One region of the Chryseobacterium phocaeense genome, then DNA from elsewhere that is predicted to be linked to it. Evidence: riboswitches for the same ligand, from Rfam matches in the RefSeq annotation. Region 1 holds a riboswitch; each other region holds the start of a gene.
The links. A riboswitch is a leader RNA that binds a small molecule or an ion and turns the genes downstream of it on or off. The one in region 1 is predicted to bind S-adenosylmethionine.
Positions count from the first base shown of each region.

Region 1 (3,174 bases):
GTGCGAATTTAGAAGTAGACTTCGTATATCCGAACTGGAAATCCAGTTTTTGAGATTTGTCGCTGAAACGCTTCTGATAGGTAACTACTGCTTCCTGTCTCAGGTTATTGGTATGGGCCACATCAGATGCTCTGTAATCTGCTTCTCTGAAAATATCAGGGTTACGGCTCACAAGGATATCGGCAAGCCCTCTGCTCGAAGTATAGTTATCATTATTGTTGTGATAAATATCGTAGTTCAATAGCAACCTGTCCTGTCCAAGATCAAAGGTAATCCCTGATTTGGCAAAATAACCACGCCCTATTCTGTCTGTATTGTTATGCAGAAGTACATCCTGATCACCATTCAGCATGCTTTCACGGTAATTCTGGCCTACATTAAGCTGCCATCCGAAAAGCTTGTTTCTTGCATTCAGGTTCAGGGAATGGGTGGTTCTGCTTCTGAATTTATCGTAATTGGTAAAAGAATAGTTTCCGGAATAAGTAGCCGTTAAATATTTATTGGCATTTTTATTCGTAATAATATTCATAATTGCCCCTCCGGAAGTGGCGGGAAATTCTGCACCGGGCTGCGTGATCACTTCTATTCTGTCTACCGAATTGGCCGGCATCCCTTCAAGGAAAGAATTCAATTCATTGGAGGTAATGTTCAAGGGTCTTCCGTTCAGATAAACATCCAGCATTTTTCCCTGGTACATCATTCCGGCAATATCTGTAGAGACCAGTCCAGGAAGCTTTTTAATCCCCTCAAGAACGTTGCCGTTATTAAGCTGTGGCTGCTCAGAGAAGTCAAAGATGGTACGGTCTGCTTTTTGTTCAACGGCTTTTTTAGTTTTGGTGATAACAACCCCTTCAATTTGTTTTTCCTTCTCCGGGTTGCTACTGGTCTTTTCCTGCGAATAGGCAACAAATGATGCCAGCAGGGATAACGTCAATATAGTTTTTCTCATAATGTTTTTTTTACTACTTTTCAGTTAGACGTAAAAAAGTTTCATTTGTTACTGGAAAAAACATGAAATATATTAGGTTACTTCAATTGGGTGTCTTCAATGGCAAGGAAATGAGATAGATAGTTGTGTGTTTCTTAATCACTGTAATAGAATAGGTCTAAACGGCTTTGTTGGAAAATCGCAAAGTCGCAAGGTTTGAGTGTTACTCTGCTGTAAGGCGCGGGAAAATCAAAAATTTTCGTCAGGAGTGATGAGTAGTTGTAGCAGGTTATTTTAGGCGGCCTTATCCAAAAATAAAATTGGTTTGTTAGTTTTATCCGGAGATAAACCTTTGCGCCTCAAAACGTTTTTTTGTAAATAATAATTTGCGTCTTTACGATGTCCCAACAACCAAAATGATTTGTTATTCAATTAAATAAAATCTAAAAATTCTTACGATTATTTTTTTTATTCCGAAATTATAATATCTTTGCACCGTAATTATCAAGAATCTCATAGATGGGATAGCAACCTGCAAAAACAAGCAAGGTGCTGAAATAGATAAGCCGGCCGGCCCGGAAAAAATGTTTATTCTCTATTTTATTCCCATCTTGAAATTTTTGTTTTAAAAATAAAATCAATGTTTAAAGACAAGGGAAACCTCAAAAACCATTTCAATTTCCGTTTTTCAGATCATGAAGCCTCACTTCATTATTCTGAACTGTTTTCATGCCATTTCCACATGTGCATGTGTTGTTGTTTCTAGACTTCTTTAAAAAATAATCTTAACATTTTCGAATTTGAAAGTAACCTTAAACAGAAGGTTACAGAAATGTTATTGCCAAAAAATATCAAACAATCAGTAATAAAAAAATAGAAAAACACATGTACACTTTCAACAAAAAAATCATCATAACATCAGCAACCCTGATCTCCGCATTTTACTTTGGACAGTCGGATTCTGCATCATCCAAAAAGATTGATGACGTAGTCATTCTGGGATCAAGAGGAGCGGGGAGATCCCTTACAGAGACCCCGGTTCCGGTGGATATCATCAATATCTCAAAGATTTTGAGACAGAGTCCTGTCAATAATATCAGTCAGGCTCTTAATTACGTGGTGCCTTCATTTTCTTCCACTTCCCACACGGTCAATGACGGAACCGATTTCGTAGATCCGGCGCTTCTGAGAGGACTTGGGCCGGATCAGGTACTGGTATTGCTCAACGGGAAAAGAAGATACCAGTCTTCCCTGATCAATGTAACCCTAACGCCTGGGAGAGGTTCGGTAGGGACAGACCTTAATGCCATTCCGGCATTTGCCTTGGAAAAAATTGAAGTCCTGCGGGATGGAGCTTCAGCACAATATGGTTCCGATGCCATTGCAGGGGTGGTCAATCTGGGACTTAAGAAAAGATTAGGTTTGTCAGGACAGGTATTCCTTGGCGGCTATGCATCCCCTGTGACCAATAATTTTTCAGGAGGAATAGACGGCCAGACCATTTCAGCCGACCTAAACTACGGAGCCAAAATTGGGGAAAAAGGATTCATCAATGTCACGGGTTCTGTCCAGTACAGAGACCCTTATTCAAGAGCCGGAGTTCGTCAGGGAGATATTTTTAATGCTTATAATGCAATTAATTACAGGGCTTTACAAAGTGGAGTTAATATTGATGGCTTATATAAAAATATCACTAATACTTCCAACACGCAGCAAATCATCAATGCGGTGAAGCAGTATGCCTCACAGGTTTATTATTTTTCTCCTGCTTTTCAGTCGCAGATCTCCAACGCAAACACTATTTCGGAACTGCAGGGGTTATTGGGGGCTGATTTTACGGATCAGGAGCTTAAGTACAGAAATCTGGAAAGAAAAGATTTCAGTCTCAGAGCGGGACAGTCCAAACTACAGTCTGCACAGCTTTTTTTCAATTCTGAAATTCCGGTGAATGAAGACTGGAAAGTATATTCTTTCGGAGGATACAGCTACCGTCTGGGAAATGCGGGAGGTTTCTTCCGCCTGCCGAATACGGAAAGAAATATCAATGCTGTGACACCAAACGGATACCTTCCCCAAATTGAAGCCAGTGTGAACGATTATTCCCTTGCCGGAGGAATCAAAGGAAAATGGAACGGCTGGAATGTAGATTTAAGTAATACGTTCGGGAAAAATGCCTTTAATTTCGGTGTGGTGAATACATTTAATGCTTCACTGGGAGATCTTTCACCAAGAACATTTGAAGCCGG
Region 1 is NZ_LT827014.1:112,885-116,058, reverse strand. Features, by position in the region: gene B7E04_RS01995 (outer membrane beta-barrel protein) at 1-949, opposite strand, end outside; SAM-I-IV-variant riboswitch at 1,425-1,523, shown strand; gene B7E04_RS01990 (TonB-dependent receptor plug domain-containing protein) at 1,814-3,174, shown strand, end outside.

Region 2 (3,174 bases), 910 kb from region 1:
TGCTCTGCCACTGAAACCTCATCATTCCAGTCTGCATTAAATCCTTTTTTATTGAAAGCAATTTTTCTTGAATTGGCTACTGCCACTACTTTTAGATCTATTTTCTTACGTCTTTTAATTTCTTCCGACGACTGTAAAACCTGCTCTATCAAAGTCTTTCCTACATTTCCGTGGCCAATGATGGCCAGGTGAACGGTTTTAGGCTTTTTGAAGATCTCAGATTCGATGACATTCTTCGTTTTTTCATCCTGAGATGAAGTCACGACTATATTCACCCTGTTTTCCCCTGACACCTGGTTTAAAAGCAATGGAAACACATTATTCCTTGCCAGCTCAGCAAGCACTTTATTAAAATCTTCCGCCACAAATCCCAGTACGGAAACATTATTGATGCTGTAAATCTGCGAGACTTTCCCGGATCTTCTTTCTGCTTCAAACTCGTCGATCAGACAGGCTACCGCTTTTTCTGCGTCTGCTTCATTAACCAGGATAGAGATCCCGTTTTCAATGGCCTGCTGGGAGATCACTCCTACACTGATTCTCGCTAAGGTAAGGGCTTTAAAAATTCTTCCGTCGATCCCGATTTCACCTAAGAAATCTTCACCTTCGAATTTGATAATTGATCTGTTTTTTAAAAACTTTATTTCGTTAGCATTTTTCATTCTACAAAATATTTTTTATGATAGTATTTAATTGTTCGTATTCCATTAGGAAGGCATCGTGCCCGTGAATTGACTGTATTTCGTGATAGAAAACCTCTTTGTCTTTTTCTTTCAGCTGCTCAAAGCACATTCGGATTTCTGAAGCCGGAAAAAAAAGATCGGTATCTACAGCCACCATGTGCATTCGTGCACTGATCTTTTGCAGATGATCTTCTTTGGTATTAATGTTCATCAGCAGGTGATTCATCAGCTTATAGGATTTCAAACTAAACCTTTCGTTTAATGAATTTCCGTGATAAACCAGCCAGTCTTCCGATTCCAGCCGCTGATTTCCTTGGTGATATCTGTTTTGAAATCTGTCATTTAGAGATTGGGGGGTTCTGTAACACAGCATGGCATGTATTCTTGCTTTCTGCAGGGGTTTATCGTTGCTATTCAACAGGAATTTCTGAACCAGGCACTGGGCATGGAGCCAGTCGTGTGTTCTGAAATCACATGCAATAGGAATAAAAATTTCCGAAAGCTGTGGTTGTATAGCGAGCATTTCCCAGCCAATTCCTCCTCCGAGAGAGCCTCCGATAATGGCGTAAAGATTTTTGATATGAAGTGCTTCTAAACCTTTCAGGAATATTTTTGCTATATCTGAAGGGGTAAAGTCTTCGTATTCGTCAATTAAAAAATGATCATATCCGTTTCCGGGGATATTGAAAGACAGAATGGTATATTTCTTCGTATCGATGACCTGATTTTCTCCAATCAATTGTTTCCACCAGCCTTTTTCTCCGGAAACATTTGAATTTCCGGTCAAAGCATGATTGATGAGTACAACAGGAGCCGTAAACAGGTCTTTCCCGAAGATCTGATAAGTCAACGGGATATGGTATTCCTTTTGGGAATGGGTTTGATACGAAAGATTAATATGGTTTAGTTCTGTTTTCAATTCTATTATTTTAATACAATTGAAAATGCCACAGGAAATGGCTGAAAAGAACTTCAGTAAGTTATCTGTCCAAAATAAATTGGTAGAACGTAGCACCTTCTCTGTTTGCACAAAGGGTTGCTAAGGTTTCACAGGGTCTAATCCCTCAACCTTTCTTGATAACATTTTCAATATTTGAATGAACGCGATGCAAAGATAGTTTTTTTCTTTTAAATTTTGCAATAAAAATTTTTTAATATTCAAAAAGCCTGTAATTACAAGTGTTTCAGAGCAGTGTTAAGAATTATTCAGATGGAAGGAATTGGAATTATTTTTCAAAAAAACTACCTTCGTACTGAAAAAATGATGAGATATGACTGCTGAAAAAGAAAGATTACAAGATATTAAATGGAAAAACTGGGGGCCATACGTCAGCAACCGTCAATGGGGAAATGTACGTGAAGACTACAGCCCGAATGGGAATGCCTGGCACTATGCCAACCACAATAATGCGGAAAGCTACGCATACCGTTGGGGGGAAGAAGGTATCGCAGGAATCTCAGATGTGAAACAGATCTTCTGTTTCGCTTTTTCATTTTGGAACCGGAAAGACAAAATTATCAAAGAACGTTTTTTCGGGCTGAGCAATCCGCAGGGAAATCATGGAGAGGATATTAAGGAAATCTTTTATTATTTAGACAATACACCTACGCACAGCTATATGAAGATGGTGTATAAGTACCCGATCAACTCTTTTCCCTATGATGATCTTGTTGCTGAAAACGGAAGACGCAGCAAAAAGGAACCTGAATATGAGATTTTTGATACGGGAATTTTTGACAATGATGAGTATTTTGATATTTTCATTGAATACAGTAAAGCTGATCACAATGATATTCTTGCAAGAGTAACAGTGCACAACAGGAGCCAACAGGATGCGCCAATCGTGATCGCTCCCACGGCATGGTTCAGGAATAACTGGAAATGGGGCTACAACACGTACAAAGCGCAGATGAATGCTTCTTTTGACGGATGCATCGACATTAACCACGACAGTATTTCAATCAAAAAATTCTATTCCAGAAATCTGGGTGCTAAAAGTGCCTTCTGCGAAAATGAAACCAATACGCCTAAATTATACGGAGCTCCATATCCGGGAAACACGTACTTTAAAGATGGTATTAATGATCATATTATATACGGAAGCAATACGGTAAATCCGGAAAAGCGGGGAACCAAAGCTTCTTTTATTATAGATGAAATCATCGGAGCCGGCCAGTCCAAAACCTTCGATTTCAGGCTGTGTCCTGACGAAATTGATGAACCTTTTGAAAGCTTTGATAAAATTTTTGCTACGCGTATTGCTGAAACAGACGAGTTTTATCACGAAATCCAGAGTGAAACCACGAATGAAGATGAAAGAAACGTACAGCGACAGGCTTTTGCAGGACTTTTATGGAATAAGCAGTTCTATCATTATAACGTAGGAAAATGGCTGAAAGGTGATCCAAACCATGAAGCTCCCAGAAATTTCAATGATTATGTAAGAAATACGGAATGGAATCACCTTCACAATAAGGATATCATTTCCAT
Region 2 is NZ_LT827014.1:1,019,610-1,022,783, reverse strand. Features, by position in the region: gene B7E04_RS06165 (ACT domain-containing protein) at 1-662, opposite strand, end outside; gene B7E04_RS06160 (alpha/beta fold hydrolase) at 664-1,602, opposite strand; SAM riboswitch class I at 1,661-1,767, opposite strand; gene B7E04_RS06155 (MGH1-like glycoside hydrolase domain-containing protein) at 1,955-3,174, shown strand, end outside.
Region 2: another riboswitch for S-adenosylmethionine. It lies ahead of B7E04_RS06160 (alpha/beta fold hydrolase); the one in region 1 lies ahead of B7E04_RS01990 (TonB-dependent receptor plug domain-containing protein).

Region 3 (3,174 bases), 760 kb from region 1:
AAGTCCTATGTTTAAATTAAGATTGGTTTCCCATTTTACATCATTCGTCTGAATTTTTTCGAGAACGGTTCCCGGCTCGCCAAGGTTATTGTAAAATTTATATAATTCCTGGTAAGCATAATACAGTGAAGATCCGTTAGGTCTGCGGAGCTTATCGTTCCCTTGTCCTCCGTAACTTGCACGCAGTGTCAATTGGTTGAAAACATTCAGATTTTTGATAAAATCTTCATTGGAAGCTTTCCATGAACCTCCCACTGACCAGAATTTCCCCCAGCGGTTATCGGCAAAGAACCTGGAAGAACCGTCTGCCCTTCCTGATACAGAAAAGAAATACTTGTTGTTAAAGTCATATTCTGCTCTACCTAAGAAACTCAACAGGGAAAATTTGTCGCTGTTTCCGCTGAAGCTTCCCAACAAAGCGGCTGCGTCCGGCTCATAATAGTAAGGCAGCGAAAACTGGCTTCTGGAGCCGGATAAGGTTTGATAATCATATTTATAAAATTCCTGGCCTGCCAGAACATTCAGGTGATGTTTTCCCAGTTTCTTGTCAAAAGTCAGGATATTACTGGTCGTATAAGAAAGCGTTCTGCTGTTTGATTTCGTTACCGAACCACCGGTTTCACTTCCCTGCCCGATCAATGGGTTGGAATAATAATGACCATTGTAATTCACTAAATCAACAGAAAAACTGGTTTTAAATTTCAGCTCCGGGAGAAACGTAAAATCTAAAAATCCTTTCCCTGAAAAGTTATCCTCCTTATTTTCGTTTTTATCAAGAGGAAGCGTTGCCGCGGCATTCTGGTTCTGCAATGCACTTGTCGGCCTGTATTTTCCGAAATCATAAATCCTGTTTCCGTCTGCATCATATCGGTAGCTCCCGTCAGCATTTCTTTCATAATAGGGATAGAAGGAAGGAATCACTCTGGCCGCATTAATAATATTGTCGGTTCTTGAATCCGAGGATGGCGGCGCATTCTGAATACTGTTCGTATAGCTTAGGTTCACCCCTGCATTCAGCCATTTTTTAACTTCTGAATTAATTTTTAATCTGGTCGCAAATTTCTGGAAACCGGACTCAATCGCAATCCCTTTGTCATCAAGATACCCTAATGAAAAGAAATAATTACTTTTCTCACTGCCTCCGCTGATATCAAAATCCACCTGGCTTCTGGAAGCTGTGCGCTGAAGAATATCTCTCCAGTCATCATTCCACAGTGCTTTTGCGCCCGGCACGAGCTTTCCGTCGGTACCGACAGGATTGGGGAAACCGGTTCCGTAAGGATTGATTCCCAGGGCAGTCACCAGATTGTCACTGGCCATCTGCCCTGCCTGCTGAGCAGTGATCTGTCCGGATTTGTATCCGTTTCTCAATGCTTCCCAATACAACTGGAAATATTCATCGGTGCTTACCTGTTTGTAATCTTTTACCGCTCTGTCTGAAAATCCCTGGCTGATATTAAAATTAATCCTCGATTCTCCTTTTTTACCGGATTTCGTGGTGATAATGATGATACCGTTGGCTCCTCTGGAACCATAAAGGGAACTGGCCGTAGCATCTTTCAGGACGCTAATGGACTCAATATCATTCGGGCTGATGGAATTGATATTTCCGTCAAAAGGAATTCCATCCACAACATACAACGGATCACTTGAAGCGCTGATAGAACCCACTCCCCTGATCCGTACAGAGGCTGTGGCACCAGGCTGTCCGGAAGCACTTACTGCCTGAACACCCGGAACCTGCCCTTCGAGGGCTTTGGTAATATTGGTAACCGGCCTGTTATTGATCTTATCACTTGAAATGGTAGCCACTGAACCCGTATAGCTTGTTCTTTTTGCTTTCCCATAAGCAATCACGACTACTTCATCAATTTCTTTTTCTCTGATGGTATCTTTTTTCGGCTTTACTTCCTGTGCATGGGCACTGAATATTCCCAGAAAAAATACAGCTACCGGGGGAATCCAGGCTTTAGAATTAATTAAACCTTTGCTAATCATAATCAATTTTATTTATCATATATTAAAAATTAACCCTTTGCAGAAAAGACAGCAAAGGGCATCGACAGATACGATAAACCAAATGCTTATTTTTCCTTTAAAGGCTGAATGTAACACCTTGCTCCGGGGCAGGTTGTTAAGATTTCACAGGGTCAGTTCCCTCCATCTTTCTTTATAAGCCGATCGAAATATGTTTGCAAATCTAAAAACAATTAGTCCACAAAACAAGTAGACTTTAATATTTTTAATGATAATTTTATAAAAACTAAAGTTAATTTTATCATAAATGCACTAAAAATAGAGGTTTACATAAAATGAGAAATGTTAAAATATGAGATATATCATTAAATATAATATAATTTTAACAACAGAAAAATGGCTGCCTTTTACAGACAGCCATTCGACAAAATTTCACTTTATAATAGATTAATACAATCTCTGAATTGAAATAAAAACCTCCAATGTATTGTCAGCAGTAATTGAATCTGTTGTTACATTACCATTGCTTCCGGTAAAAGATTTATTATCAACACGAAGCACATAATACACGCGGTACCATTTATTATCAGCCGTAGTCACATCAAAAGTTACCGTTTCATTTCTTCCCTGCGTAAGATAAACCCCGTCATCAAATTGCGCATAATTGTTAGGGAAAATCACCAGGTTGGCTCCATGGGAATCCCCCGTATGGGTAGACACTTCAGAAACCCAGACTTTCGCATTGGAAGAAGTGATATTATAGAGTCGCGGATCCATATTGGTACTCGCTCCTGTTCCGTCGAAAGCACCGGGCGATGTGATAAATGCATCAATCCTGAAGGTGTTATTCAGTACCGGAAGGTCCGTAAGATACTGGCTCAACAGGAAAGAGGCCGACTTACGGGGAATGGAAGAATGATAAAATACCAGATCCCCAGGAGAAATCCCATCTCCGGCACCTACGATAGCACTGCAGCTTTTTCCTCCGATTGTTAGGGGAAAAGTCGTTGGTGTAGGACTCGTCACTGTAGGTGTTCCTGACACCGTATAGCTTAGTACTCCGGATCCGGAATTAAAATTCCCTGCAGATAATGTTGCCGTAAGTCCGTTTACAGGACCGATGACCTGAGAGGTATATACTCCTCCGTTTCCACCGATGTAAGGTACATTCATGGTCCCTGTATAAGGAACCCCGGC
Region 3 is NZ_LT827014.1:868,037-871,210, reverse strand. Features, by position in the region: gene B7E04_RS05415 (SusC/RagA family TonB-linked outer membrane protein) at 1-1,998, opposite strand, end outside; SAM riboswitch class I at 2,082-2,179, opposite strand; gene B7E04_RS05410 (hypothetical protein) at 2,425-3,174, opposite strand, start outside.
Region 3: another riboswitch for S-adenosylmethionine. It lies ahead of B7E04_RS05415 (SusC/RagA family TonB-linked outer membrane protein); the one in region 1 lies ahead of B7E04_RS01990 (TonB-dependent receptor plug domain-containing protein).